3 regions of the Allobosea sp. 05T439 genome follow, and region 3 is predicted to be linked to each of the others. Evidence: riboswitches for the same ligand, from Rfam matches in the RefSeq annotation. Region 3 holds a riboswitch; each other region holds the start of a gene.
What was found. Region 3 has a riboswitch for thiamine pyrophosphate ahead of thiO (glycine oxidase ThiO). Riboswitches for the same ligand answer to the same signal wherever they lie in the genome.
Positions count from the first base shown of each region.

Region 1 (11,718 bases), on a different contig from region 3:
GGTGACAGAGCCCTCGCTCGGCATGCTGATCTCCAACGGCTTCCAGTACATGATGTCGGGCCGCTACTGGATCTCGATCTATCCCGGCGTCGCGCTGATCATCCTGATCGTCGCAATCAACCTCGTCGGCGACCAGATCCGCGACCAGGTCAACCCGAGGCTCAGGCGATGAGTGGCTCGGCCGAGGCAGTGCCGCTGCTCGAGGTCCGTGACCTCGCGACGCATTTCCACACCCGTGCCGGCGTCGTGAAAGCCGTCGACGGCGTCTCCTTCTCACTGAAGCGCGGCGAGGTCATGGGCCTCGTCGGCGAATCCGGCTCCGGCAAGAGCATCACGGGTTTCTCGATCATCGGCCTGATCGACCCGCCAGGAAAAATCGAGAGCGGCTCGATCCGGCTCGAAGGGCGCGAATTGATCGGATTGCCGTCCCGCGACCTGCGCGCAATTCGCGGCAAGATCATCTCGATGGTCTTCCAGGACCCGCTGATGACGCTGAACCCGGTCCTGACGATCGGCGCCCAGATCCTGCTGGCGCTGGAGGCGCATGAGAAGGTTTCGGCAGAAGAAGGGCGCAGGCGCGCCATCGCGGCGCTTGCCCAGGTCCGGATTCCAGAGCCCGAGGCGAAGGTCGATTTCTACCCGCATCAGTTCTCCGGCGGCATGCGCCAGCGCGTCGCCATCGCCATCGCTCTGCTGCACCGGCCAAAGCTGATCATCTGCGACGAACCGACCACGGCGCTCGATGTCTCGATCCAGGCCGAGATCCTGGCCGAAATGAAGGAGCTGGTGGCGGAGCTCGGCACGGCACTGATCTGGATCAGCCATGATCTGGCGACGGTCGCCTCGATCGCCAGCCGCGTCTGCGTGATGCGCTACGGCAGGATCGTCGAGACCGGGCCTGTGCTCGACGTGCTGACCAGGCCGCAGCATCCCTACACCCAGTCGCTGCTCGATTCGCTGCCGTCCCGCGCCAAGCCGGGCACTTTCCTCGCCCGGGGCGGCGGTGTCCCCGATGCATCGCCGCCGGCACGCACCTCCGGTGCCTCACCGTCGCGTGGATCGAAGGCGGACGCCTCCTATTTCGTCATTCAGGACGTCAGCAAGCTGTTCCAGACCCCGCCCGGCATCCTGCGCCTGCTCGGCCAGAAGCTTGGACTGTCGCAACCGGGCCGTGGGGTCCAGGCCGTCGCTTCCGTCAGCCTGACCGTCCCGCGGGGGGAGGCACTCGGCCTCGTCGGCGAATCGGGCTCGGGCAAATCGACGCTCGGGCGTATGGCGGCCGGCATCTATGCGCCGAACTCCGGCACGGTGCGGCTGGAGGGCGAGCCGGTGATGGGCGGCGGCGCGCGGCCGCACAAGAACACCACCCGGATCCAGACCATCTTCCAGGACCCCTTCGCCTCGCTGAATCCGCGTATGAGCATCGGCGACAGTATTGCCGAGGGGCCGATCATACATGGCATCGTCACCAGGGCGGGGGCGGCCGAATATGTCCGGCAATGGCTCGCCGCCGTCGGGCTCGATCCCGCCTTCGCCAGCCGCTATCCGCATCAATTCTCCGGCGGCCAGCGCCAGCGCGTCGCGATCGCGCGTGCGCTCGCCATGCAGCCTGATGTCGTGGTCTGCGACGAGCCGGTCGCCTCGCTCGACGTCTCGATCCAGGCACAGATCATCAACCTGCTGATGCGGTTGCGGACCGAGTTGAACCTGACCCTGATCTTCATCTCGCACGACCTCTCGGTGGTGCGCCATCTCTGCGACCGGGTCGCGATCATGTATCGCGGCAAGATCGTCGAGGAGGGGCCAGCGGGCCAGATCTACGACAATCCGCGCCACGACTACACACGCAGGCTCCTGGCCGCCGTGCCGGTCCTGCCGACCGCCCCGCCAGCCTGAAGGACACCCGCCATGACCGAACCTGCTCTCGAACCCTGGCAATGGCCCGAGGAGGTCTGGCGCGACAAGGTCGAGCGCGTGCGCGCAGGCCGCAACCTGAAGCCCACGAAATGGAAGAACGGCGCGCGCTGCGCCGTCGCCCTCTCCTTCGACGTCGATCATGAGACGAACGAATTGCGCGATGGCGGCAAATCGGTCGGCCGCCTCTCCTGGGGCCAGTATGGCAACCGCGTCGGCATGCCGCGCATCCTCAGCCTGATGGCGAAGGAACAGATCCAGGCGACCTTCTTCGTGCCGGCGGTGACCGCCCTGCTCTATCCCGACGAGCAACGCCGCGTCATAGCGGAAGGCCACGAGATCGGCCTGCATGGCTGGATCCATGAGGTCAACACCGCCGTGCCGCCCGCGGCCGAACGCGAACTGCATCTGCGCTCAGCCGATACGCTGGAGAAGATCACCGGCGTCAGGCCGGTCGGCATGCGCACGCCGTCCTGGGATTTTTCGGAAGTGACCCTGAGCATCGAGCGCGAACTCGGCCTGCTCTACGATTCCTCGCTCTTTGCCGATGACGACCCCTACGAGATCATCGAGAAGGGCGAGCCGACGGGCATGGTCGAGCTTCCGGTCGAATGGATCCGCGACGATGCGGTCTATTTCAACATGAACCGCTTCCAGGCGCTGCGGCCCTACACGGCGCCGGAAGCCGTATTCGACATCTTCCGCCGCGAATTCGACCGCGCCCATGAGGAAGGCGGGCTCTTCCTGCTGACCATGCATCCCCATGTCATCACCTACCGCTCGCGCATCTGGATCCTCGAGGAGCTGATCCGGCATGCCAAGGCGAAGGGCGATTGCTGGTTTGCCAGCCACGCCGAGATCGCGCGCTATGCAAAGGCCGAGGCCGGGCTTTAGCCCGCACAGCTCGGGTCGGGCGGGGAGGAACCCTGCCCGATTTCGGCCGTTTTCGGTTCATGGCGGGTTCAGTGCGCACGCGCGCTGATAGCCCGAGCCACTGAAACGGAAACGGAACTCATGACGCGCACGAAAAACTGGCTTCTGATCGGTACTGTCCTTCCCGGCCTGACCCTGTCGCATGGCGGCTTCGCGGTCGAACCGGCGCAGGCACCGATGAGATTAGCGCAGGCTCCTGCGCCGTCGGACGAAGAGCCCGGACAGCCGCGCCGGCCTCGCCCCCCGGGAGCCCCAGCCGCGCCCGGCGAGGCGCGCCCGCCTGGGGCCGAACGCCCGCGGCCCGCTCCCGGAGCACCCGGGGCGCCGCCTGCGATCCAGCGGCCGGTCGCGCCTCCGGCGCCAAGCGCAGCGCCACCCGCGCAGCCACGCCCACGCGCCGCGCCGCCGCCTGAACCGCGCCGCGAGCCGCAGATGCCGCGCCCCGTGCCGCCGGGCGCCGGCGAACCCGGACGCCCACCAGCCATACGGCCGCAACCCGCGCCCCCGCCCTCCTCCGCGCCTCAGCCAATCCCGGCGGTGCCGCGCCCGGCTCCTCCAGCCCAGCCCAGCCAGCCTCAGGCCGTGCCGCCGCGCGCCCAGCCGCCCGTCCCGGCCCCCGTGCAGCCGCCGGCAGCCCGTCCGATTCCCGCCCCACAGGCGCAGCCGCCGGCAACCGCACCGTTGACGCCCCCAGCAGGGGGACGCGCTCCCGGAGCGGCTCCGCAAACCCAGCCGCCCGCTACCGCCCCGCTGGCGCCACCTCCTGCCGGCCGTGCGCCCGGCACGCCCCCGGCCGGCCAGGCGCCAGCGGCAGCTCCGGGCCAGCCTCCGGCGGCTCGCCCGACGCCAGCACCGGTGCCAGGAACGGCTCCGCAAGCCCAGCCGCCCGCCACCCAGCCACTGGCGCCGCCTCCGGGTGGTCGTGCGCCCGGCGCGCCGCCAGCCGGCCAACCGCCTGTGACCGCTCCCGGCCAGGCGCCAGCGACGGCTCCTACCCAACCCCCGGCGGCTCGCCCGACACCAGCGCCGGTGCCAGGAACTGCCCCGCAAGCTCAGCCGCCCGTGACCCAGCCGCTGGTGCCGCCTCCGGGTGGTCGTGCGCCCGGCGCGCCGCCAGCCGGCCAACCGCCTTCTGCAACACCCGGTCAGGTTCCGGCGCCGCTACCCGCTCAGCCGCCGGCAGCAGCCCCGCTCGCCCCGCCCCCCGGCGGTCGCGCGCCCGGCGCAGTCCCGCCGCCCGTTGCACCGCCGCAGCCGGGCCAGACGCTCGCTCCGCCTCCGGCCGGCCAGCCTCCAGCCGCTGGACCCGGGCAACTGCCCCCGCCTGACCGGCAGGGCCGTCGCGGTGGCATCGGCCTCGGTGGCGCGGCTGCGATCGGCCTTGGCGTCGGCGTGCTCGGCGGCATCATGGCGACGCAGGGCGCGACCCGCCTCGACGATGTCCGCGGGCGCCGCGAGGAGCGCCGCGAGGGCGACGTCACGATCATTCGCGAGCCCGGTCGCACGATCATCCGCGACGACGACCGTGCCATCATCCGCCGCGACGAGACCGAGCGCTTCCGCGACCTCGGCTGGCAGGGACGGACCGAACGGCGCGGAGACGAGAACGTCACCGTGTTCGAACGGCCGGACGGCAGCCGCATCATCACCGTGACCGACGAGGATGGCCGCCTGATCCGCCGGACCCGGCGCATGCGCGATGGCGATGAGATCGTGATGATCGACAACACCCGCCGCGATCGGCCGGATATGCGCTTCTCGGACGAGGTCGTCGTGCTGCCGCCGCCGCCGCTGCCGATCCCGCGCGAGCGCTATATCGTCGACGCCGAGCAGGCCGACCAGCGCCTGATCTATGAGACGATCACCGCCCCGCCGATCGCCGCGATCCCGCGCCGCTACACGCTCGACGAGGTCCGCTACTCGCCGGACCTGCGCGCCCGCATGCGCAGCGTCGATATCGACACGGTAACCTTCGAGACCGGGTCCTGGGAGGTCACCCCCAACCAGGCGCAGCGGCTCTCGGTGATTGCCGCCTCGATCAGCCAGGCACTGCAGCGCGCGCCGAATGAGGTTTTCCTGGTCGAGGGCCATACCGACGCCGTCGGCTCGGATGTCGACAACCTCTCGCTCTCGGATCGCCGGGCCCAATCGGTCGCCGAGATCCTGACGCGCGATTTCCAGGTGCCGCCGGAGAACCTGACGACGCAGGGCTATGGCGAGCAGTATCTCAAGGTGCAGACGCAGGAGGCCGCCCGCGAGAACCGCCGCGTCACGCTCCGACGCATCACCCCGCTGCTGGCCGGGCAGAATCAGCCGCAGTGAACCAATAGAACCGGCGCGGCGGGCGACCGTCGCGCCGGTCTCCCCGGATCAGGGGATTCAGGAATCAGCAAGCTCTCCGGCTTAAGACCTGTCGTAAGGAGAGTTGAGATGAGTGAGACAACCGTCGCGATCGCGCAGGGCTTTGCCGCAAGCCAGGCAGCCTCGACCCGCCAGACCTTGCAGACAGCGATGGTGAAGCAGCAGGCGACGTCCGACCAAGCGCTCGTGGATATGCTGCAGCAGAGTGCCGAGTCCCAGAAGGCTACTCTTGCCGCTGGCCAGGGCCAGAACGTCGACATTCTCGCCTGAGCCCGGCATTCCGGCGCCGCATGGCAGGGCCGCATCCCGCCCCTTGCCGGTTGCGTTCAAGAGCCGCCGGCCCTAACCTCCGCTTCGTTCCGAGGGGTGCTCGCAAGAGCTGAGATGGCGTCCAAAGCCGAACCCGTCGAACCTGATCCGGGTCATACCGGCGGAGGGACTGGAACGCGGCGTGCGCCACACGTGTACCCGCAGACAGCGACTGGACCGCTTCTAAACCCGGATCTCCTGAACCTTGGACCAAGGAGGAGATCCCATGAACGCCCACACCAAGCCCCAGAAGAATACCGTCAAGGCTGCCCCTCAAAGCGTGACGACCGGACCGATCATCGGCTCGCGCAAGATCTATGTCGCGCCGCCGGACCATCCCGAGATGCGGGTGCCCTTCCGCGAAGTTCAGCTCACCACCGATTCCGAGCCGCCGGTCCGGATCTACGACCCGTCCGGTCCGTTCACCGAGAGCGATGTCACGATCGACCTGAATGCCGGCCTGCCGCAGCCGCGCCGCGCCTGGCTCGATGCCTCCGGCTTCACGACCGTGCCCGGCCGCGCCGTCACTGCCGCCGATAACGGCCATATCTCGCCTGAACAGCTCGTTCCCGCCTGCCCGGCCCCACGCCCGATCCTCGAGGCGAAGCCCGGCCAGATGGCGACCCAGTACGAGTTCGCCAAGGCCGGCATCATCACGCCCGAGATGATCTATGTCGCGCATCGCGAGAATCTCGGCCGCGCCGCGATGCTCGAAGGCGCACGCGAGCGCCATGCCGATGGCGAGAGCTTTGGCGCCTCGGTTCCGGAATTCGTCACCCCTGAATTCGTGCGCGAGGAAATCGCCCGCGGCCGCGCCATCATCCCGGCCAATATCAACCACCCCGAACTGGAGCCGATGGCGATCGGCCGCAATTTCCTGGTCAAGATCAACGCCAATATCGGCAATTCGGCCGTGACGTCCGGCGCTGCCGAGGAGGTCGAGAAGCTGGTCTGGGCGATCCGCTGGGGCGCCGACACGGTGATGGACCTGTCGACCGGCCGCAACATCCACAACATCCGCTCCTGGATCCTGCGCAACTCGCCGGTTCCGATCGGCACGGTGCCGATCTACCAGGCGCTTGAGAAGGTCGGCGGCGACCCGATCAAGCTCGACTGGGAGGTCTTCAAGGACACGCTGATCGAGCAGGCCGAGCAGGGCGTCGACTATTTCACCATCCATGCCGGCGTGCGCCTGCCCTATGTCCCGCTCACTGCGAGCCGCGTCACGGGCATCGTCTCGCGCGGCGGCTCGATCATGGCGCGCTGGTGCCTCGCGCACCACAAGGAGAGCTTCCTCTACGAGCGCTTCGACGAGATTTGCGAGATCATGCGCAAATATGACGTCTCCTTCTCGCTCGGCGACGGCCTGCGTCCGGGCTCGATCGCCGACGCCAATGACCGCGCCCAGTTTGCCGAGCTGGAGACGCTGGGCGAGCTCACCAAGGTCGCCTGGGACAAGGGCTGCCAGGTGATGATCGAGGGCCCGGGCCACGTGCCGATGCACAAGATCAAGGAGAACATGGACAAGCAGCTGCGCGAATGCGGCGAGGCGCCGTTCTACACGCTGGGACCGCTGACCACCGACATCGCGCCGGGTTACGACCACATCACCTCGGGCATCGGCGCGGCGATGATCGGCTGGTTCGGCTGCGCCATGCTCTGCTATGTCACGCCCAAGGAGCATCTCGGCCTTCCCAACCGCGACGACGTCAAGACCGGCGTCATCACCTATCGGATCGCGGCCCATGCCGCCGATCTCGCCAAGGGCCATCCAGCGGCCAAGATCCGCGACGACGCGGTCTCGCGCGCCCGCTTCGACTTCCGCTGGGAGGACCAGTTCAACCTGGCGCTCGACCCCGATACGGCACGTTCCTTCCATGACGAGACCCTGCCGAAGGATGCCCACAAGGTCGCGCATTTCTGTTCGATGTGCGGGCCGAAATTCTGCTCGATGAAGATCACGCAGGATCTGCGCGCCGAAGTGCTGGCGATGGGCGAGAACGAACGCGCGGCGCTCGAGGGCATGGCGGAGAAATCGCAGGAATTCCTCGCCAAGGGCGGCAATCTCTACTTGCCGGCGGCGGAATGAGCGCGACGATGACCGCGGCCCGCCTCGACGCGACGGTCGTTGCAGGCGTGCTGGCGCGGGTGGCAGCGAGCCGCCCGCGGGTGCAATGCCTCACCAATACGGTGGCGCAGAACATTACGGCGAACATGCTGCTCGCCTTCGGCGCGATCCCGTCCATGGCGATCCATGTCGACGAGATCGCGGCAATGGCCGAGGGCGCCGGCGCGATCCTGATCAACATCGGCACGATCAATGCCGAGAGCGAACTCGCCATCCCGAAGCTGCTGGAGGTCGCGCGCGACCGACAGAAACCGCTGGTCTTCGATCCGGTCTTCGTCGAACTCTCGCCGCTGCGCCAGCGCGTGGCGCGCGAGGTCTTGCGCCTGCCGAACATCGTCGTGCGCGGCAACGCGACCGAGATGGCCGCGCTTGCTGCCGATCTCAAGACGGCGCGCGAGCGCAACCTCACGCTCGTCACCACCGGCAAGGTCGACCGGATCATGCGCGCAGGCGGCATGCTGTCCGTCTCCCATGGCCATCCGCTGATGACGAGGGTCACCGGGGTCGGCTGCGCAGCGGGCGCCCTGATCGCGGCATGCTGCGCGGTCGAGGGCGATCCGGCAGTCGCGGCCGCCGCCGCGCTGACCGCCTATGGCGTCGCCGGCGAGATTGCGGCAGAGACATCGCAAGGGCCCGGCAGCTTCGCCGTGCACCTGATCGACGCGCTGGCAGGGATGGACGAGGCCACGCTGCGCGAACGGATGGGAGAGCACGGGTGAGCGTTGATATCCGCCTTTACGGCATTGTCGATCCGCAGATCGCGGCCGGGCGCTCGCTGGCCGACCTGGCGCGTGCCGCGGTCGATGGCGGCGCCACCCTGATCCAGCTGCGCGCCAAGACCGAGACGACGCGCGAGATGGTGCGCGAGGCCCGGGCCATCCGCTCGGCCCTGCACGGCACAAGGGTGCCGCTGCTGATCAACGATCGCGTCGATGTCGCGCTCGCTTCCGGTGCCGACGGCGTCCATCTCGGCGCCGACGACATGAAGCCGAACGATGCCCGCCGCCTGCTCGGGCCCCGCGCCATCATCGGCGCGACGCTGAAGCATGAGGATGAACTCTCCGCATTGGCCTCGGCGAAGATCGACTATGCCTGCATCGGCGGTGTCTTCCAGACCTCGCACAAGGACAATGCCGGCTCCTCGCTCGGTCTCGACGGCTTCACGGCCCTGCGGCGCAAGGCTGCTGCCGCATTGGGGCCGCTCCCGGTCGGAGCCATCGCCGGCATCACGGCAATGAATGCGGCCTCGGTCATCGAGGCAGGGGCTGACGGCATTGCCGTGATCGGCGCGCTGTTCGTGCAGGACGATGTCGAGGCCGCCGCGCGCGCACTGCGCGCGGTGCTCGAGCGGCTGCTGCCGACGCCGCCAGAAGCTCCCGCATCCACCTGAACCGTCACGCGGCAATGCCGGGCGCGCAGCCCCGCCACGAGCGCCCGGCCCCTTGCTTCGCGCCCGTCGCTCGCCCATGAACGGCACGACATCGAGGGAGCGCTGCGTCATGACGAATTATGTGATCGAACCGCCCGCCATCAACGCGGTTCCGGTAGCGGGTGGCGGGCTCTTCCCCGTGCGCCGCATCTTCTGCGTCGGACGCAACTATGCCGAACATACCCGCGAAATGGGGGGCGATCCCGACCGCGAGGAGCCGTTCTTCTTCACCAAGCCCGCGGACGCAGTGGTGATCAACGGCACCGACATGCCCTATCCCAGCAAGACCAAGGACCTGCACCACGAGATGGAGCTGGTCGTCGCGATTGGCACCGGCGGGCGCGACATCCCGGTCTCCGAGGCGCTCTCGCATGTCTATGGCTATGCGGCCGGGCTCGATATGACCCGCCGCGACCTGCAGGGCGAAGCCAAGAAGACCGGCCGCCCCTGGGACATGGGCAAGGGCTTCGACCAGTCGGCCCCGATCGGGGAGATCGTGCCCGCGAGCCATAGCGGCCATCCCGCGGCCGGCAAGATCGAGCTCACGGTCAATGGCCGCGTGCGCCAGACCTCCGATCTCGCCAAGCTGATCTGGAGCGTGCCGGAGACGATCGCCTATCTTTCCGGCCTCGTCGCGCTGGCTCCCGGCGACCTGATCTTCACCGGCACGCCGGAAGGTGTCGCCGCCGTCGTCGAGGGCGACGTGCTGGAAGGCGCCATCGACGGCGTCGGCACCGTCCGCACCCGGATCGCCTGAAGAGACTTCGAGGAACCTGACCATGCAGCTGACCCCTGACGCCCGCGGCGTCTATCCCATTGCGCCGACCCCCTTCACGCCCGATGGCGCCATCGACTGGCCGAGCACCGACCGGCTCTTCGATTTCTACGCCGGCATCGGTTCTGACGGTATCACCGTGCTCGGCATCATGGGCGAGGCGCCGAAGCTCGAACCGGAAGAGTCCGTCGGGCTCGTCAAGCGCGCCGTCGCGAAGATGGGTGGCAAGCCGATCATCGTCGGCGTTTCGGCGCCGGGCTTTGCGGCTATGCGCTCGCTGGCGCGGCAGGTGATGGATCTCGGCGCCGGCGGCGTAATGATCGCCCCGCCGCCGAGCCTGCGCACCGACGACCAGATCGTCGGCTATTACGCCCAGGCCGTCGAGGCGATCGGCAGCGACATTCCCTTCGTCATCCAGGACTACCCGCTGACGCTCTCGGTGGTGATGACGCCGGCCGTGATCCGCCGCATCGTCCAGGACAACCCGTCCTGCGTAATGCTGAAGCACGAGGACTGGCCGGGACTCGAGAAGATCTCGACGCTGCGCAAGTTCCAGGCGGAAGGCAGCCTGCGCAAGATCGCGATCCTCACAGGCAATGGCGGGCTCTTCCTCGATTTCGAGATGGAGCGTGGGGCTGACGGCGCCAATACCGGCTATGCCTTCCCGGAATTGCTGATCGACGTCGTCCGCCTTTCCAGCGAAGGCAAGCGCGACGCGGCTCATGACATCTTCGACGCGCACCTCCCCCTGCTGCGCTACGAGCAGCAGCAGGGTGTCGGCCTTGCCGTCCGCAAATATACGATGATGAAGCGCGGCATCCTGGCCAGCGACGCCCAGCGCAAGCCGGGCGCCGGTCTGACGGCCGCGGCCAAGGCGGAAGTGGACTATCTGCTGACGCGGCTGGCAAAGCACGACCCGCGCGCCAGGTTCTGAAGGCCGGAATCGCGATGGCCCCCTCTCAACGAGAGGGGGCCATCGCCTTGTCTTCAAGCGCTCAGTGCGTGTGCTCGGCGGCTGCGCCCTTGGCGCCGATCCCCTCGACCTTGAACTCGACCTCCACCACACCAGCCTTCTCGAAGGTCAGCGTGCCCTTGACGCGCTCATCCTGCTTCAACGGCTGCTTCAGCTCCTGGAACATGATGTGGAAACCGCCGGGCTTCAGCTCGACCTTGGCGCCGGCCGGGATTTCGATACCTTTTTCAAGCTCGCGCATGGTCATCACGCCATTGGTGACCGCCATTTCATGGATCTCGCCGCGACCGGCGAAGGGCGCAGAGACCGCAATCAGCCGGTCGGGCGTCGAACCGGTATTCTCGATCGAAAGGTAGCCGCCGCCGACCTTGGCGCCGGCCGGCGTGGCGCGCGACCAGGGATGGCCGATCTTCAGCGGGCCAGCCTTGTAGTCATGGGCGAAGGCGGCGGCGCTCGCGAGTGTGAGCGCGATCGCGGCGAGGTAGTGAACGGGCTTGTTCATCAGCATGGTCCTGAAAGAGGTCGCGGCCATTCGCGAATGGCCGGAAATCCCGGCTTGCGGCGGCCTGTCCGGCTGGCCGCGAGACGAGAGGGAGAGACGAAATCGTGTTCAGGATGCGATCGGCGGCGCTCGCGATTGCGGCAGCCCGAGGACCGCGCCATGGATGGCATCCGTCCGAATGGGAACGGAGCGCTCCAGCGGGGCCGCAAGGCGCGCGCCCACCGGCTGAGGCGGTACAGGAGGGATCGCAAGGGCAGGATTGATCGGGCAGCCAATGCAATGCTGGACGCCATTCGCCGGCTCCGGAACCTCGGACGTGTCCGAGACGGACTGCCCGGAACACAGAACCGCACCTGCGAGCGCTGGATGAGCCGCAAAGGCTGACGCCGGCGCC
Region 1 covers NZ_JBFTKP010000008.1:93,068-104,785, forward strand. The annotation lists gene AC1DIO_RS11570 (ABC transporter permease) at 1-172, shown strand, start outside; gene AC1DIO_RS11575 (dipeptide ABC transporter ATP-binding protein) at 169-1,896, shown strand; gene AC1DIO_RS11580 (polysaccharide deacetylase family protein) at 1,909-2,808, shown strand; gene AC1DIO_RS11585 (OmpA family protein) at 3,910-5,169, shown strand; gene AC1DIO_RS11590 (hypothetical protein) at 5,278-5,478, shown strand; TPP riboswitch at 5,561-5,665, shown strand; gene thiC (phosphomethylpyrimidine synthase ThiC) at 5,744-7,606, shown strand; gene AC1DIO_RS11600 (hydroxyethylthiazole kinase) at 7,615-8,364, shown strand; gene thiE (thiamine phosphate synthase) at 8,361-9,035, shown strand; gene AC1DIO_RS11610 (fumarylacetoacetate hydrolase family protein) at 9,145-9,831, shown strand; gene AC1DIO_RS11615 (dihydrodipicolinate synthase family protein) at 9,854-10,783, shown strand; gene AC1DIO_RS11620 (copper chaperone PCu(A)C) at 10,845-11,324, opposite strand; gene AC1DIO_RS11625 (hypothetical protein) at 11,433-11,718, opposite strand, start outside.
Region 1: another riboswitch for thiamine pyrophosphate. It lies ahead of thiC (phosphomethylpyrimidine synthase ThiC); the one in region 3 lies ahead of thiO (glycine oxidase ThiO).

Region 2 (11,718 bases), on a different contig from region 3:
AGGCTGTTGACCACGCTCAGCGAGCGCATTCGTGACGTCAGGCAAGGCCCCGACGGTTATCTCTACCTGCTGAGCGATGATGCCAACGGCAAGATCCTGCGGGTCAGGCCGGCGCGGTAAGCGCCGGAGCGGGCGCGTCAGGGACCGCAATCCCATTCGTTCTCGATGACGAAGGCATTGCGCGTCGAGAGCTGACCGCGCGTGTCATAGAGATCCCCGACATAATAGGACGTACCGGCGTCGTCGCGGGCGTTGCGCTTGACCTGCAGCGACCAGCCGTAACCGACATGTTTTCCGCCGCGCCAGGTTGGGTGGACGTCGCCTGTGCTGGCGGAGGCGAGGATCCTGGCGCGGTCGTCGCTCGGGCTGCAGGTCGGGCCGGCGAGCGCCGGCGTCGAGAGGCTCAAGATGGATAGGGCGACGAGGATCGCTTTCTTCACGGCAGTCTTCCTAGGTGGTCGGGGTGATACGGTCATCCCGGCCGCAGCGAAGCTGAAGGCCGGAAACCATTCTTGAGCCCGGCACCGACCCGACGTGCCGGACGGCAGCGCTATGGCGGCGTGTCCGGAATGACATACGGCAGGCAGTGCGCCGGCAGCTCAGGTGATGTCCGCCAGCCGGGTGTCGAGCGACAGCACCAGGCACCAATGCGGTTCGAAGTCGGCGCCCAGCGGCCAGATCTGCTCCTTGAAGATATCGAGCATCCGAGCCTGATAGCGCTCGAACCAGTGCTGCTCGCAGAGCACGAATTTGGTGGCGCCGACAATCGTCTCACGGTCGATGATGCAGAGCGGCACAATCTGAGGGTGTGCATCGAGATAGGCCTGCACCGCGACCATCAACGTCGGGTAGCCGGGATGCAGCATGTCATCGAGAACGATCAGCCCGCCATCGGCCAGGCAGGCGGTGGCGAGTGCGAGATCTCTGGCGAGCGCCACGCGGGAATGCTCGCCGTCGATGTGGATGAGACGCAGCTTCGCGTCGCCGGTGTGCTTCAGCAGGTCGACTGGCGCCATCGCTCCCGCATCGCCCTTGATCGTGACGCGCCGCTCGGGGCCGATGCCGTGCTTCAGGCAATTCGCCTCGAAGCGTTGCTCAACCTCCGGATTCGGCCACTCGAAGATATCGATGCCGAGAGCGACCTCGCCCGGCTCGAGCGCATGGGCGAGAGCGATGAAGAAGCGTCCCTCGAAGGCGCCGATCTCGGCAACCGGGCCATGCAGCCCTTCCTCGGTTTGCAGGCGCAGCAGCCGCGCGCAGATCGCCGCGGCAAAGCGGGACGACATGCCGACGACTCCGTCATAGCCATTGGCGAGATAGGCGGAGACCGCGGGATGTCCGGGCGAAGGGAGATTGGCCATCCTGCTTACGCCTTGCCCTGGAAGATGAAGAAGGCACCGGCCGCAATCAGCGCGAAACCGATCGCATGGTTCCGGCCGAGCGGCTCCTTGAGCCAGAGCACGGAAAAGCCGGCGAAGACGGTGAGGGGGATGACCTCCTGCATCGTCTTCAGCTCGGCGGCGGAATAGACCGCATTGCCGATGCGGTTGGCAGGGACGGCGAGCATGTATTCCGGCAGTGCAATCATCCAGCTGGCGAGGATGGCGAGCCAGATCGCGGTGCTCTTGTAGCTGAGATGGCCATACCAGGAGAAGGTCTTGAAGACATTCGAGCCGACAAGCATGGCGGTCGGCAGGAGATGGGCGGTGGAGAGGGTTGGCATGGGGATTGGCGGTCCGAGGCTGTGTCTACAGAAAGCCTAACCAGCGTGCGGGGTTCCCGATAGAGCCGGTTCAGCCGTAGCGCAGCTTCATGGTCAGGATGGTGAGGACCAGCACCAATGTCACGGCATTGGCGCCGATCAGCGGCCAGGACATCAGCAGGAGCCCGTAGACCAGCCAGAGAATAATGCCGAGCGCGAAGAATATCTGCGTCCAGAGCGAAATCGCGCGTGTGTCCCGGGTCCGGATCGTGTGCCAGGCCTGGGGCAGCCAGCACAGGGTCGTCAGCGCGGCTGCGGTGAAGCCGAGGAGCTCGGTTGTGGCGACAGGCATGGGCGGCATCGCCTCGAATCAGGTCAGGCCCCTGCCATAGCCGTCTTTTGCGACTTTTGCGCGCAGTTCGCGCATGGTTAATCTCCTTTAACCATTCGGCCCTAGTTTTGCGTCATTCCTTGGGTTTCGGTGGGTTCATGCGCGCATTCAAACTGGCTTTTCCGCTCATCCTCTTCGCGTCCGGCGCCCAGGCGGACTTCCAGTCCTGCATTGCCGGCCTGCGTTCGGAGGCTGCAGCGAAAGGCGTGTCCGGCGCCACCTTCGACCGGGCCATGGCGGGCGTCACGCCCGACATGAAGGTGATCGAGGCGATGAACAACCAGCCGGAGTTCAAGACTCCGATCTGGGATTATCTCGGCACGCTGGTCGATGACGAGAAGGTGGCGGAGGGGCGCAACATGCTGCGTCAGCATGCCTCGACCCTCGCCGCGGCCGAGCAGCGTTTTGGCGTCGACCGCCATGCCATCGTCGCGGTCTGGGGCGTCGAGAGCGATTTCGGCAAGGCGCGCGGAAAGATGCCCCTCGTCCAGGCGCTCTCGACCGGCGCCTGTCTCGCACCGCGTCGCAACGCGTTCTTCAAGGGTGAGCTGATCGCGACGCTGCAGATCATCCAGCGCGGCGATGTCCGGGCCGACCGCCTGATGGGTTCCTGGGCCGGCGCCTTCGGCCACACCCAGTTCATCCCCTCGACCTATATGCGGCTCGCCGTCGATGGCGATGGCGATGGACGGCGCGATCTCGTCGACTCGATTCCCGACGCACTACATTCGACCGCCAACTTCATGGCCAAGGCCGGCTGGGTGACTGGCGCGACCTGGGGTTACGAGGTGCGCGTCCCCAACGGCTATTCCGGTCCGACCGGGCGCAATCCGAAGCAGCCGCTCTCATCCTGGGCTGCACGCGGGATCGTCAAATATGACGGCTCGGGACTGTCCGGCTCGGGCAATGCCGGGTTGCTGATGCCGGCCGGCCGCAATGGTCCGGCTTTCCTGGTCTTCAAGAACTATGACGCGGCCTACAGCTATAACGGTGCGGATTCCTACGCACTTGCCATATCGCTGCTCTCGGACCGCATCCGCGGCCGGCCGGGAATCCAGGCTGACTGGCCGACCGACGATCCGCCGCTCTCGCGCGAGCAGCGTCGCGAATTGCAGCGCCTGCTGAGCGCGCGGGGTTACAATGTCGGCGAGCCGGACGGCGCCGTCGGTTCGCTGACCAGGGCCGCCATCAAGGAAATCGAATCGCAGATCGGCATGCCGCAGACCGGCCGGCCCGGCGCCAAGGTGTTGCGCGCGCTCAAGGGTGGACGGGGATGACGATGTTGGATCCGAAGCGCCGGCTGATATCCACCGGTTCGCCGTTCGAGCTCGCCTTCGGCTATTCGCGGGCGGTGGTCGATGGCGACCTCGTCTTCGTCTCGGGCACGACTGGCTATGACTATGTCACCATGACGATGCCGGAGGATCCGGCGGAACAGGCGCGCAACATCTTCCGGACGCTGGACGCGGTCCTGACCGAAGCGGGCTCTGCACTCGCCAACGTCGTGCGCGCGCAGTATTTCGTCACGGATCGCAGCTATTGCGAACCGGTTCTCACCGTCTGCGGCGAAATCTTCGGGCAGATCCGGCCAGCGGCCGGCATCTATGTCGTATCCGGGCTACTGAAGCCCGAGATGAAGATCGAGATCGAAATTACGGCCCGGCTGCGCGGTTAGTCGGGACGGCGCGCTTCAGATGCCCAGGAAGCGCCTGACAGGCTCTGGTCCGTCCGACGCCGTCAGGCGCGTCCACGGGCCGGATGCTTCGACGCGGCCATTCCTAACGAAGGCAAAAAGGTCGGCATGGCCGGCCGCCTCTTCCGGCGTGTGCAGCGTCATCAGCACGGTGAGGCCGTGTTCGCGGCGCAGCGCATCGACGCGCTCGATCATCTCGCGGCGTAGCCCGGGGTCGAGTGCGCCGAACGGTTCGTCGAGCAACATCAGCGGTTTGCCGCGCAGGAGGGCGCGGGCGAGGGCGACGCGCTGACGCTGACCGCCCGAGAGTTCCGCCGGTCGGCGGGCTGCGAAGCCGGCGAGATCGACCGCGGCCAGCGCAGCTGCCACGCGCTCGCGCTCGGAGGCGTCGAGCCGCAGTGACGGTTTCAGTCCAAGCGCGACGTTTTCAGCTGCCGTGAGGTGCGGGAAGAGATTGTGATCCTGGAACAGGATCGAGACTGGTCGTCTGGCTGGTGCGAGCGGCAGCAGATCTGCGCCGGCAAAGCGGAGGGTTCCGGCCGCAGGCTGTTCGAAGCCGGCGATGGCATGGAGCAGCGTGGTCTTGCCGCCGCCTGACGGGCCGATGACGGCGCAGAGCGCGCCCGCTGGAATGACGAGGTCGTAGCGCGCCTCGAATCCGGGATAGTTGAGGGACAGGCCCGCCAGCTCAAGCATGACGCGCACTCCAGTGCTCGGTCAGGTAGGCGAGCCCCCCGGCGGAAAGCACCAGCACGAGCGCCAGCGCTCCCGCTTCATCCATGCGATAGGCGCCGAGGCGGTTCGCCAGCAGGTAGGGCAAGGTGGTGAGCTCGCCGCCACCGAACAGAGCAATGACGCCGAAATCGCCGAGCGAGAGCGCCGTGGCAAAGGCGAATGCGGCCGCCAGCGGTGCGCGCAGGGCTGGCCATTCGACGAGACGCAGCCGGGTCCAGCCGGCAATGCCGAGGCTCTCTGCCAGTCTTCCATGGCGCTCGGCGCTGGTCGCGAGTGGCGGTGCCAGCAGCCGATAGGCATAGGGCAGCGCCATCAGGGCGTTGACGAGCGGCACAAGCAGCAGACCGAGCATTGCGGGATCGGCGAGGTTGCGGGTCAGGACGTACAGCCCTGCCACGAAGGCGAAGGGCGGCAGGCCAAGCATGGTGAAGGCGGCAAGGTCGGGAAGTCCCGGGCGCGGCCGGCGTCCGCGCGCGGCGCTGGCGAGCAGTACGGCAAACAGGCAGGCGAGGAGGCCAGCGCCAAGCGCGATCGCCGCGCTCGTCGCGGCAGCCGATGCGAATTCGGCGGTCGCGAGCATCGGTACGGCTGTGAGGCCGCTTGCGATGCTGAGGAGAGGCGGTGCGATCCATGCCGTCGCCAGAATGAGAACAAGGCAGTCCAGCCGCCGCAGGGAAGGGGCGAGGATATCGGGGCGCACCGCATGGCGCTCGGCACTTGCCTCGTCGCGGGCCGCCGGCGCGAGTGCGGCGAGCGCAGTCGCAAGTCCGAGGCAGAGCACAAGCTGGAGGCTGGCGAGAGCGGCCGCGCGGGCGAAATCGGCCTCGAAACGGACCGCTTCGTAGATCGCGACTTCCAGCGTCGCATTGGCAGGCCCGCCACCGAGCGAGAGCACGACGGCAAAGCTCGTGAAGCAGAGCAGAAAGACGAAGGTGGCTAGCGCCGGGGCTTCGCGCCGGATCACGGGCCAGTCGAGATGCCGGAAACAATCGGCGGCGGAGAAGCCGAGTGCCGACGCCAGGCGCCTCCGCTCGCCCGGTTCGCGGCCGAAGGCCTGAAGCAGCGTGCGCGTCACCAGCGGCGTATTCATCAGCACATGCGCGATCAGGATACCCTGGAGCCCGTAGATCGCCGGCGGTTCAGCACCGACGGCACGCGCCAGGTCGCCGAGCAACCCGGAACGGCCATAGATCGCGATGACGCCGAAGACGATCACGATCGTCGGTGCGACGGCGGCGGCGGTCAGCACGGCGAGCAGGAGGTTGCGGCTTGGGAAGCGGCGGCGCAGCAAGGCAAGCGCCAGTGCCGTGCCCAGCAGAAGCGAGAGCAGCATCGACAGGCCCGCCTGGACGGTCGCTCCTGCGACGAGGCGAGCGAGATAGGGGCCGAGCGACGACAGGGCCGCGACGTCGCCGCCGGCTCGCGCCAGCCCGGCGAGCGAGGCGCCGGCGAGCGCAAGGATGGCAAGCGCAGTGAGCGTGGCCGGGCGGAGCAAGGCCTCAGCGGCTCGCTGCGGCGAGCCAGGCGTCGATGAAGGTTCGGCGCTGCGTGCGCACCTCGTCCGGCGTGAACAGCAAGGTTCGTTCCGGCTTGACGACATCGGCGAATGAAGCCGGCAGTCCACCTGTCGCCTGTTTCGCCGGCATCATCCAGTTGCCTTCCGGGATCAGCGATTGGAAGGCGTCCGAAAGCGTGAAGGCGAGGAAGCGTTTGGCGAGTTCCGGCTGCCGCGTCGTGCGCGTCATGCCGGCGAGTTCGACATGCAGATAGTGGCCTTCGCTGAAGGGGGCGGCCTTGTACTGCGTCTTCTTCTCGGCGCCGATGTGATAGGCCGGCGATGTCGCGTAGGAGAGCACCATGTCGGCCTCGCCCTTGAGGAAGAGTCCGTAGGCCTCGGACCAGCCCTTGGTGAAGGTGACGATGCGCGGCTTGAGCCTGGTCCAGGCGGCGTCAGCGCCGTCGCCATAGACGGATCGCATCCAGAGCAGGAAGCCAAGCCCGGGCGCGCTGGTGCGCGGGTCCTGCAGCACGAGCTTTGGCCCATTCGGATCGTCGACAAGCTGCTTCAGGCTGGTGGGCGGCGCGGCAAGTTTGGTTGAATCATAGACGAAGGCGAGATGCCCCCAATCGAAGGGCAGGAAGGTATCGTCAGTCCAGGCGATGGGCAAAGTGAGCGCGGCACGGTCCTGGCCATGGGGCTGGAACAGTCCCGTCGCCTTGGCTTCTGCAGCAAGGTTCATGTCGAGGCCGAGCACGGCATCGGCCTTGGTCGCCTCACCCTCCAGCTTCAGGCGCGCGACGAGGGAGCCGGCATCATCGCTTGCGACCCAGTTCAGCGTGCAACTGCATTGCGCCTCGAAGGCCGCCTTCACTTTCGCGCCGGGACCGTATTTCCCGGTGAAGGAGGAATAAGTGTAGACCGTCAGTGCCGGTTTCTCCTGGGCCATGGACGGCGTCGCGAGCAGGAGCGCCGAGAGCGCGGCGGCGATCCGGGTCAACCGGTTGTTCAGAAAGGTCATGGCGTCACCCCGCATGCATTCGACGGCAGGCCATGACGGTCGAGAGGGAAGGCGGTCTCCGGATGCGAGACGCCAGTGCTCAATCCCTCCGCCGGCACGATCCGGATCAGGTTCGACGGGTTGAAAGCCCTGCGCTTCCCTCTCAGCCCGAAATCGCCGGGCACCCCGTTGAGACGGTCAAGGGAATAGCGAGCGGGCCGGGGCGAGTCCAGTTGATGCCGCCTGGCCATCGCAAGGGCCATTGCGTCTGGCCGCATGGTCATGCTGGTATATCTCTTGCTTAACAGAAGGCAGGCGCGCCAGGCGCGAAAGCTCAAGAGCAAGGGGATGCCGAATGCGACTCAATCGCCGTCAGATTCTGGCCGGAAGTTCCGCTTTAACCGCTTCCAGCCTCGTTGGATTTCCGTCGCGCGCGCAGTCGCGCGCCAATACGCTGCGCTTCATTCCGTCAACGCCGTTGCCCTCCCTCGATCCGATCGTCGCTACGAGCTATGTTATCCGCAATCACGGCTATCTGATATATGATACCCTCTTTGCGACGGACGCGCAGTTCCGCATCCAGCCGCAAATGGTCGAGAGCTGGGAGACTGCGCCGGACGGGCTGCGCTGGACCTTCCATCTGCGCGACGGACTGATGTTCCACGACGAGCAGCCGGTCAGGGCGCAGGACTGCATTGCCTCGATCAAGCGTTGGTCGGCGCGCGATGCCTTCGGGCAGACTTTCGCGACATTCGTCGAGGGTTACGATGTCGTCGATCAGCGCACCTTCGCCATCCGCCTGAAGAAGCCCTTCCCGATGCTGCCGGACGCGCTCGGCAAGCTCTCCTCGAACGTGCCCTTCATGATGCCCGAGCGCGTGGCCATGATGGAGCCAACCAAGAACATCACGGAGGCGATCGGTTCCGGACCCTGGCGCTTCATGGACAAGCAATGGGTGCCGGGCCAGAACGCGATCTATGAGCGCTTCGCCAAGTACAGGCCACGAGAGGAGGCTCCGTCCTGGGCCGCTGGCGGCAAGGTCGCCAAGATCGACCGTATCGAATGGTTGCCGCTGACCGAGGTTTCAGCCGCAGTCGGCGCGCTGATGCAGGGCGAGGTCGACTGGTACGAACAGCCGCCGGTCGATCTCCTGCCCCTGCTCAAGAGCAATCCCGAGATCGCGATCGAGAACGTGCCGCTGGGACTGATCTTGCTGATGCGTTTCAACCATCTGCAGCCGCCCTTCAACAATCCCGGCATCCGCCGGGCGGTGATGATGGCAATCGATCAGACCGACTACATGGAGGCGGTCGTCGGCAGCAAGGACTACTACAAGGAGTGCAAGACCTTCTTCACGCCGGGCTCGCCGATGTCGACCGGAGCGGGCGGACAGGCTGCACTCGGCAACAATCTGGAGCGGGCCAAGGCCATGCTGCAGGAGGCCGGCTACAAGAACGAGAAGGTGTTGCTACTGGCACCCGCCGACCAGCCGATCGCCTATAACCAGTGCCTGGTGACACAGGAACTGCTGAAGAAGCTCGGCATGACTGTCGATCTGGTCGCGACCGATTGGGCCAGCTTCATCGGCAGGCGTTCCAACCGCGGATTGCCGGACCAGGGCGGCTGGTCGGTGTTCCACACGCTCTGGTCGGGCGCCGACGTGCTCAATCCCGCGCTGCATCCGCTGTTGCGCAGCAATGGCCCTGCCGCCTGGTTCGGCTGGCCGGAGGATGCCACGCTGGAAGGTCTGCGCGATCAGTGGATTGCAACGCCTGAGGTGGCCAAGCAGAAGGAGCTGGCCGCCTCGATCGAGAAGCGCGCCTTCGAGACGGTGCCCTATGCGCCGGCGGGGCTGGTGCAGCAGCCAATGGCCTATCGCAAGAGCCTGACCGGCATGGTGCTCTCGCCCGTCCAGTTCTTCTGGAACATGGAGAAGAAGGCCTGAGGACGGAGCACCCGTTGCCGTCGGGATACTGGCTGATGCCAGAGGCACTGCGCTAGCGGCTCCGATCCGGAAACCATCGTCGCGCTCTGCGACGGCTTCCAGCTCTCCGCTTCACTCCGGCCGGAGTGAAGCGGTTCGATGCTGGTGCCGATCGTACAGCTTCTGCTTGCCGCGCAGGCGCGCTGCCCCGCGGCTGCGCTTGCGTCACTCCCGTTCCCCGCCTAATCAGCCCGGCAAGGCCGCTCTGGCCCCAGCAACATCCGACAAACGCGTGAGGCGACCATGGCGACCCACAAGCTCCTCCTCCTGCCGGGCGACGGCATCGGTCCCGAAGTGACCGGCCAGGTCGAGAAGATCGTCGGCTGGTTCGAGAGGCAGGGCCTCGCCTCCTTCGCCATCGAGCGCGGACTTGTCGGCGGCGCTGCCTATGACGCGCACAAGGCGGCGATCTCGGAAGGCGACATGAAGCTCGCCCAGGATGCCGATGCGGTGCTGTTCGGCGCTGTGGGCGGCCCGAAATGGGCGGATGTGCCCTATCAGCATCGCCCCGAAGCCGGCCTGCTGCGCTTGCGCAAGGATCTTGGCCTGTTTGCGAATCTGCGGCCTGCGATCTGCTATCCGGCGCTGGCTTCCGCCTCCTCGCTCAAGCCCGAGGTGGTCGAGGGGCTCGACATCCTGATCGTGCGTGAGCTCACCGGCGGCGTCTATTTCGGCGAGCCCAAGGAGATCGTCACGCTGGAGGACGGTTCCAAGCGCGGCGTCGATACCCAGCTCTACACCACGCCCGAAATCGAACGCATCGCGCGCGTCGCCTTCGAGCTGGCACGCACCCGCCGCAACAAGGTCTCCTCGGCCGAGAAGCACAACGTCATGAAGACCGGCGTGCTCTGGAAGCAGACGGTCACGGCCCTGCACGCCAAGGACTACCGGGATGTCGAACTCGAGCATGTGCTCGCCGACAATTGCGCCATGCAGCTCGTGCGCTGGCCGAAGCAGTACGACGTCATCGTCTGCGACAACCTGTTCGGCGATATTCTCTCCGACGTCGCGGCGATGCTGACCGGCTCGCTCGGCATGCTGCCCTCCGCTTCGCTTGGTGCTGAAGATCCGGCCACCGGCAAGCGCAAGGCGCTTTACGAGCCCGTCCACGGCTCGGCTCCCGACATTGCCGGCAAGGGCCTGGCGAATCCGATCGCGATGATCGGCTCCTTTGCGATGGCGCTGCGCTACTCCTTCGGCGCCATCGAGGCGGCCGACCGGCTCGAAGGCGCGATCGCCGATGTGCTTGGCGCCGGCACCCGCACCAAGGACATCGCCGCGCCGGGCGCCAATGCCGTCTCGACCGCCGAGATGGGCGATGCGATCGTCAAGGCGCTGGAAGCGCGCGGCTGACGCGTCCACTCCAAACACTCCGACGTCATCCCGGTCCTGCGCTTCGCTTGGGCCGGGATGCATGGAGCCATGCGGTGAGGGGCCCGATGCCTCTCCCCCTCGTGAATTGCACTTGAAGCTCATCTGTGGACTAAGCTTCGCTCTCTGAAACGGAGCATGTCCGTCGATGCTGATCAAACGCCGCCCTGGCTGGGAATTGCCCGAAAGCCAGGCCACTCCCGAACATATCGCCATGAACCGCCGGGCCTTTCTCGGCGGGAGCGCGGGGCTGATCGCCGGGAGTACATTGCCCCAGATCGCAGCCGCGCAAGGCGCGGATCCGACGCTCGATCTCTATCCTGCCAAGCGCAATGCGAGCTACACGCTCGACCGGCCGGTGACCGACGAGGAGCTGGCGGCGAACTACAATAATTTCTACGAATTCGGCATGTCCAAGGATGTCGTCAGTGCGGCGAAGAAGCTGCCGACGCGGCCCTGGAACATCGCGATCGACGGCATGGTCGAGAAGCCATTCGAGATCGGGTTCGACGATCTCGTCCGCAAGATGCCGCTTGAGGAGCGGCTCTATCGCTTCCGCTGCGTCGAGAGCTGGGCAATGGCCGTGCCCTGGACCGGCTTTCCGCTGAAGGCCCTGGTGGCGCTGGCGAAACCGCTCTCGAGTGCCAAATACGTCAAGTTCGAAACCTTCCTTAACCCGCGCGTCGCCTCCGGGCAGACGCAACGCTGGTATCCCTGGCCCTATACCGAGGGGCTGACTATGGCGGAGGCGAATAACGACCTGACGCTGATGGTGACGGGGATCTACGGCAAGCCACTGCCGAATCAGCATGGTGCGCCGGTTCGCCTGATCACGCCGTGGAAGTACGGCTTCAAATCGGTGAAGTCGATTGCGCGGATCAGCTTCGTCGCCGAGCGGCCCAAGACCTTCTGGGAGGCTCTGCAATCGTCGGAATACGGCTTCTGGGCCAATGTGAACCCGGAGGTGCCGCATCCACGCTGGAGCCAGGCCAGCGAGCAGGTTCTCGGTTCGCGCGAGCGTCGACCGACACTGCTCTTCAACGGCTATGGCGAGCAGGTCGCAGCGATGTACAAAGGGCTTGAAGGCGAGCGGCTCTACGTCTGAGGCCGCCGCTTCCGTCGGGAGGCGTGATGAGCCAGGGTTTCTGCCTGTTCGATACGGCAATCGGCGCCTGCGCGCTGGTCTGGAATGCCGAACGCCTGATCGGTGCGCAACTGCCGGAGCAGGATGAGGCGCGAGCCCGCCAGCGGTTGGCTCGGCGCTATCCGGAGGCTGTCGAAAGCGCTGCTCCGCCGTTCGTGCAGGATGCGATTGGCGCGATCATGGCATTGCTGCGGGGAGAG
Region 2 covers NZ_JBFTKP010000002.1:196,794-208,511, reverse strand. The annotation lists gene AC1DIO_RS02990 (PQQ-dependent sugar dehydrogenase) at 1-120, shown strand, start outside; gene AC1DIO_RS02985 (hypothetical protein) at 138-440, opposite strand; gene AC1DIO_RS02980 (class I SAM-dependent methyltransferase) at 600-1,361, opposite strand; gene AC1DIO_RS02975 (DMT family protein) at 1,367-1,723, opposite strand; gene AC1DIO_RS02970 (SemiSWEET family sugar transporter) at 1,794-2,054, opposite strand; gene AC1DIO_RS02965 (lytic murein transglycosylase) at 2,192-3,370, shown strand; gene AC1DIO_RS02960 (RidA family protein) at 3,367-3,768, shown strand; gene AC1DIO_RS02955 (thiamine ABC transporter ATP-binding protein) at 3,784-4,482, opposite strand; gene AC1DIO_RS02950 (ABC transporter permease family protein) at 4,475-6,016, opposite strand; gene thiB (thiamine ABC transporter substrate binding subunit) at 6,021-7,040, opposite strand; TPP riboswitch at 7,107-7,218, opposite strand; gene AC1DIO_RS02940 (ABC transporter substrate-binding protein) at 7,375-8,964, shown strand; gene leuB (3-isopropylmalate dehydrogenase) at 9,247-10,356, shown strand; gene msrP (protein-methionine-sulfoxide reductase catalytic subunit MsrP) at 10,523-11,479, shown strand; gene AC1DIO_RS02925 (methylated-DNA--[protein]-cysteine S-methyltransferase) at 11,506-11,718, shown strand, end outside.
Region 2: another riboswitch for thiamine pyrophosphate. It lies ahead of thiB (thiamine ABC transporter substrate binding subunit); the one in region 3 lies ahead of thiO (glycine oxidase ThiO).

Region 3 (6,430 bases):
TTTCCTGACGGCATTCGGCCAGACGCAGGTCCGGCTGCGGTCAGCGCTTCGGCTGCGGCGGCCATGCCAAAGGGATCGCTGTGGCGGGACCGTCGTTTCCTGACGCTGGCGGCAGGGATGGCGTTGGGTCTGTTCGCCCAGATCGGCCTTCTCGCCCATCTGTTCTCCCTGCTCGTCCCGGCGATCGGGCCTCAAAATGCCGGGCTGGCCATGGGCGGCGCAACGATCGCCGCGATCGCAGGCAGGACGGTGGTCGGCCTCGTCATGCCTGCCTCGGCGGACCGCCGCCTCGTCGCCTGCGCGAGCTATGCGGTCCAGATCGGCGGGTCATTGACCTTCCTGATCGCGGGCGATGCCAACGCAACGCTGATGATCATGGGCGTCATTCTGTTCGGTGCGGGGATTGGCAATGCCACATCCCTGCCACCGCTCATCGCACAGGTCGAATTCGGCAAGGCAGACGTTGCCCGCGTCGTTCCACTGATCGTTGCCATCGGACAGGCAAGTTATTCCTTTGCGCCGGCCGTGTTCGGCGCTCTGCGGACGCTGTCGCCAACCGGACTGTCGAGCTTCGATGGGGCAGCGCTGTTTGCGGTCGCTGCCGTGGTGCAAGCAGCCGCCATTGCCTGTTTCCTATGGGGGCGCCAAAGGCGCTCGCTGCCAGGCGCGACCGCATGACGGAGACAGGCCCCTTGGACCTGGCAGGGGCGAACCCTGTGCGGCTAGCCCTCGCCACCTGCGTCGGACAGCACCCTTGCCGGCACKGGGAGGACGGTCGCCCTCTGGCCGTTTTGCGTGGCCAGCCATTTCAGATAGCGCAGGCGTGCCGCCACCGTGTTGCTGCGATGGGTGTTTTGCAGCCACTCAAGATACTCGGCGAGGCGAACGGTGATGATCTGGACGGTCTTGCCCTTGGCCAGAAGCAGCTCCGTCGCGGCAGCGAACTGGCGCTTCCATTCGGGATAGGAGCGGGGGATCCTGGGGTCCTTGCCGACCATGTCCAGCAAGGCAGGAAAGTCATCTTCCGAATACCACGGTACCAGCACGGTGTCGTAGTAATCGAACTTCCGCATGGCTGTGTCCGCCCAGCAATCGGAAAGCGTCGCCCACCTGCGATCCTACCAGTTCTCCAGCTGGTTTACGAGTTGCGCGCAGTGCCTCACCGGTTTGCGCGCGGGCGAGTTGCAGATCTCGGGATATCCGGTCGGCGCCATCACGAAGGATGCAAGCCCTCCGTCGGGCACGGAAAGCCCGTTTCAAGCCCGTTTCCTGGGCTCTGCCCCGATCCCGCCCCGGCGCGGGGATCGGCCGTTTCCTTCGCGCCCATTCGGTCAGGCGCGCCTAGGCGCTGGCCGGCAAGGATTTCAGCGTCCTGATGATCTCGCTCTCGGTATAGGGTTTTCGAAAGAACCGGGCCCGCTCAGGCAATTTCTGAGGGTCGACCCGGACATGGCCCGAGGTCACCATCAGCCCGATCGGCGGCCATTTCTCGCGCACGACCTCGACCAGCTGCAGGCCGTTCAGCGAGCCCGGCATCTCGACATCGGTGAAGAGGATGCGGACATCGTCGCGTTGCTCGAGAATGGCCAGGGCCTCGTCGGCGGTCGCTGCCTCGACGGCGAGGTAACCGGCCTCCTCGACGAGCAAGGCCGCATACATCCTGATGATCGGCTCGTCGTCGACAACGAGAACAACCGGCTTTTCCGCGTCTGTAGGCACTGGGCTTCTCCTGAACCGCCTTCTTGTCGCGGCGGTAGAGGTCCAACGGCTCATGGACCGGAACGTTCCGCCGTCGCGCCTGCTTTGGGCGCTACGGACAATGCAGGCTGTTGGCATGGCCGGCGGAGCGCTCCCTCGTGAAGCTGCCCGCCTGGCCGCGCGTGCCGGCAGCGGAAGCGGAGCGCGGGTGAATGGCGGCAGGCGAGGTGCCTCAGCAGCGCCTTGGACCGGCGAAGATTCCCGGCCCCTGGCCCGCCAGCCGGGGTCCTCCCGGCGTTCGTGTCTGATTGGCCTTGACCTCGCTGCCGCCCCGGCTCCAGACTGCGCGGATCCAAGGAGATCCCCGGCAAGGGGCTGAGAAACCGCTAGCAGACCGGGTGTTCCCCGGAGAGGCGCGCGGAAATCCTTCGAACCTGATCCGGCTCATACCGGCGGAGGGATGGAGCGTCGCGGCACTTGCCGGCAGCCGAAGGGCTGCCAGATCTCCTTCCCCGAGCGGGCGAGGAGTTTGCCTATGCGAGGCCCGCCACACACCACCCTTCGCCGATCTGGCGACGCTTCCGGGCCCGTCGCCTGCGAGGCGCCGGCCGCCACCGATATCGCCATCATTGGCGGCGGCCTGATCGGTTTGTCCATCGGCTGGCGGCTGGCCCGGCGCGGGCTCGATGTGACCGTTTTCGAGCGTGGCACGATCGGGCAAGGGGCAAGCCTTGCCGCGACCGGCATGCTGGCCGCGGCCGCCGAGCTGGAGCCGGGCGGCGAGGAGCAGCTGCCACTGGCGCTCGAAAGCCAAAGGCTCTGGCCGGGTTTTGCGCGCGAGCTCGAAGCCGAGAGCGGGCTCGGCGTCGACTATCGCCGGGACGGTGTCCTGCTGGTCGCGCTGGGGCGTGAGGAGGTCGAGCGCCTGCGTTTCCGCCATGACATGCAGCGGCGCGCCGAGGTCGAGGCTGCATGGCTTAGCGGGGCGCAATGCCGCGAACGCGAGCCCGGGCTGAGGCCCTCGGTCGTTGCCGGCATTCTCTGCCCGGCCGACCATCAGGTCGATCCGCCGCGCGTCATGGCGGCGCTACGACGCTCCTGTCTCGCGGCCGGAGGGCACCTGGTCGAAGCCTGCGAGGCCGAGCCGGAGCTGGCCGGCGGCCGCGCTCTCGGCGTCTCGACGCCGCGCGGGCTCTGCAAGGCCCCGATCGTGATTGCGGCCGCCGGCGCCTGGACCCGATTTCAGGGGCTCGACATCCCCGTCCGCCCGCTCAAGGGTCAGTCACTCGCCCTGCGCAGCACGCCCGAGACCGGCACGCTCGCGCGTGTCGTCTGGACCGAGCAGGTGCATCTCGCTCCCAAGAGCGACGGCACTCTCCTCGTCGGCGCCACCATGGAAGAACGCGGCTTCGACGACAGCGTGACCGCTGGCGGCGTCTATGCCCTGCTCGACGGCGCCCGGCGCGCACTGCCCTCGATCGAGGAGATGCCGGTCGAGGCGATCTGGTCCGGCTTCCGCCCGACCTCGATCGACGATGCGCCGATCCTTGGTGAGACGGGGATAGCGGGCCTGCTCGTTGCGACCGGCCATCACCGCAACGGCTATCTGCTCGCCCCCGTCACGGCAGCCGCGATCGAGCAACTCCTCGTCGAGAATCGCATCACGGGTCCGGCCGCGTCATTCGGCCAGGCGCGCTTCACCCCCTGTCTGGAGGCAACCTCATGAAACTCATCATCAATGGCAAGGACCGCGATAGCGCAGCGGAGAATCTGGCGGCGCTTTGGCAGGAGGAGACGGCCGAGATGGACTTGCCGGGTCCGCAGGGCTTCGCGATCGCGCTCAATGGCACCGTGGTCCGGCAGGTCGACTGGGCGCAGACGCCTCTGTCGCGCAACGACCGCGTCGAAATCATCCGTGCCTTCGCAGGGGGCTGACATGAGCACTCCGATCGAGGCCCTCACCATGGCGGGCACGGCATTGTCGTCGCGGCTCCTCATTGGCACGGCCGGCTATCCGAGCCAGCGCATCATGGTCGATGCCATCGAGGCCAGCGGTTCGGATCTTGTCACGCTCTCCCTGCGTCGCATTTCGCTGCAGGGCCATGGCTCCGACACGGTGCGCCTGCTTGCCGGCCGCCGCTTCCTGCCCAACACGGCAGGCTGCGAAACCGCGCGCGACGCCATCCTCACCGCCGAGCTTGCACGCGAGGCGCTTGGCACCAACTGGATCAAGCTCGAGGTGATCGGCGATCGCGAGACGCTCTATCCCGATGTCGGTGAGCTGCTGGAGGCGACGCGCCAGCTCGTCGACAAGGGCTTCGTCGTCCTGCCCTATTGCAACGACGATCCGGTGATTTGCGCTCGCCTGGCTGATCTCGGGGCCGCCGCCGTGATGCCGATGGGGTCGCTGATCGGCTCGGGCATGGGCGTCGCCAATCCGGCCAATCTCGAGCTGATCTGTGCCCGCTCGCCCGTGCCCGTGATCGTTGATGCCGGCATCGGCACGGCCTCCGACGCGGTGATCGCCATGGAATGCGGCGCGAGCGGGGTTCTGCTCAACACCGCCGTCGCCAAGGCCGATGATCCGGTGCGAATGGCACTCGCCATGCGTCACGCCGTCGAGGCCGGCTGGAACGCCCGCTTGGCGGGGCGCATTCCGCGGCGTGGGCGGGCTCAGCCGTCCAGCCCGCAGCTCGGGCTTGTGGGGTCGTGAACAGGCTGCCCGACCGGCTGCTCGTCGTCACCGACCGGCATCAGGCCGTGAAGCCTTTGCCGCAGCTTGTCTCTGCGGCGCTCGCCGGCGGGGCACGCTGGATCTGGCTGCGCGATCGCGATCTCGATCAGCCGGAACGCCGCAGCCTGGCGCAGCAGCTGCATGAGCTCGTGAGCATGGCGGATGCGGTTCTGACGATCGGCGGTGATGTTGATCTCGCCGCCCGGGTCGGGGCACGGGGCGTCCATCTGCAATCGGCTGGGGCGATCTCCGCGGCCCGCGCCGTGCTCGGCGTCTCCGCGCTGATCGGCGTTTCCGCGCATGACGAGGCCGATGTCCGGGCGGCAGCAGCGGCAGGCGCCGATTATGTCACGGTAAGCCCGATCTTCACGACGGCGAGCAAGCCCGGCTATGGCCCGGCCCTGGGCCTGACCGTGCTGCGGCGCTGGGCAGCGATCGGGCTGCCGGTCGTGGCCCTTGGCGGCATCACCTGCGACCGCGCGCCACTCTGCATCGAGGCTGGTGCTGTGGGCGTTGCAGTGATGGGGGAGGTGATGCGAGCCGTGGATACGGCCACGACCATTCGCAGCCTTCGCGCCTGCGCGCTGATGAGTCCACGCGCTGGTGTATGAGCAGGTCGAAACGAGAGGAATGGCCTGCGCCGATGCGACGGATCGTGATCCTGGGGAATGCCGGCAGCGGCAAGTCGACGCTCGCGCGAGCACTGGGCAAGCGCCTTGCGCTGCCGGTCGTGCATCTCGACCGCCTGTTCTGGGAAGCCGGCTGGACAAAGGCCGAGCCCGGGCTCTTTCGGGATCGCGTGCGGGACGCCGTGTCCGGCGATGCCTGGATCTGCGAGGGCAACTACTCCCGCCAGACCTTCGAACTGAGGCTGCCGCGCGCCGATATCGTCATCTGGCTCGACACCCCGCGGACGACCTGCCTGGCCCGCGTCCTCTGGCGCTGCATCCTGAACCGGCCGCGGCCGGATCTCCCCGATGGCTGCACCGAAAAGCTGGATGCGGAATTCCTCGGCTTCCTCCGATATGTCTGGGCCTTCGATAGGGATAAGCGACCGCATATCGAGCGCGAGCGGGTCGCGACGGCCGCCAATGTCCCGGTGGTCTATCTCCGCGACGCCGGACAGATCTCGGCATTCGTGAATGCGACATCGGTCGGGCAGGGCGGCGCGGGGAGGGCACGGTGAAACAGGATCTCGACCTGATCAGGGGGCTGGAGGAAGAGCTGTTCAAGCCGTCGGTTCGAACCTCTCCGGAAGCCCTTGATCGGCTTCTGGCGGATGGTTTTGTCGAATTCTGCCGCTCCGGCGGCGTCCATGACAAGACCGAGGTGATCCGAAGTCTTGCCGAGGGCAATGCCCAGACGGTCGAGGTGCCGGCAGCCAGGGATTTCGTTCTCCGATCCCTGGCCGACGACGTGGTCCTGCTGACCTATCTGAGCTTTCGTGTCGCCCATGGCCGGGAAGAGCGGCACACGCTGCGAAGCTCGATCTGGCGGTTCATCGACGGCCGCTGGCAGATGGTCTTTCACCAGGGAACGCCTGCTGGCCAGCCGTCCTGACGGGGGCTTCGTGGGGGGCTTGAGCCGCCCCGGCGGTGTTGACCCAGATCCGCGATCGTCCCTCCCGCTGCGCCCGGGCGGGACAATCGCAATCGCCATCACCACGCCGAGCCCGGCCTCAAGCCCGGCGCCGTTCGAGTGCGTGCTCGATCCGGGCCGTCATCCGGCGCAAGGCATGGTGCAGATGGTCGCGCATGAAACCCCGGCAGTTTCGCCGCGCCGAGGACCGTCGTAGCAAAGCTGACGAAGTCCAATGTGGGACATTTCGGTGTACTTGACGCCGCGTCTGCAATCTCTTGATACTGCGTGCGGCGAAGCAGATCCGGCGACGCAAAAAGCGGGCAAGGGCGGCTGATGACTGTCGATGAGGCGGCCGCGTTCGTCGCGCAGAGCGAGGAGATGCTTGCGGGTGCGGAAGCGGTACGCCGGCTGCAGCGT
Region 3 covers NZ_JBFTKP010000038.1:28,004-34,433, reverse strand. The annotation lists gene AC1DIO_RS28640 (MFS transporter) at 1-678, shown strand, start outside; gene AC1DIO_RS28635 (hypothetical protein) at 723-1,073, opposite strand; gene AC1DIO_RS28630 (response regulator) at 1,342-1,719, opposite strand; TPP riboswitch at 2,044-2,176, shown strand; gene thiO (glycine oxidase ThiO) at 2,234-3,424, shown strand; gene thiS (sulfur carrier protein ThiS) at 3,421-3,633, shown strand; gene thiG (thiazole synthase) at 3,635-4,411, shown strand; gene AC1DIO_RS28610 (thiamine phosphate synthase) at 4,408-5,043, shown strand; gene AC1DIO_RS28605 (P-loop NTPase family protein) at 5,076-5,618, shown strand; gene AC1DIO_RS28600 (nuclear transport factor 2 family protein) at 5,615-5,992, shown strand; gene AC1DIO_RS28595 (helix-turn-helix domain-containing protein) at 6,347-6,430, shown strand, end outside.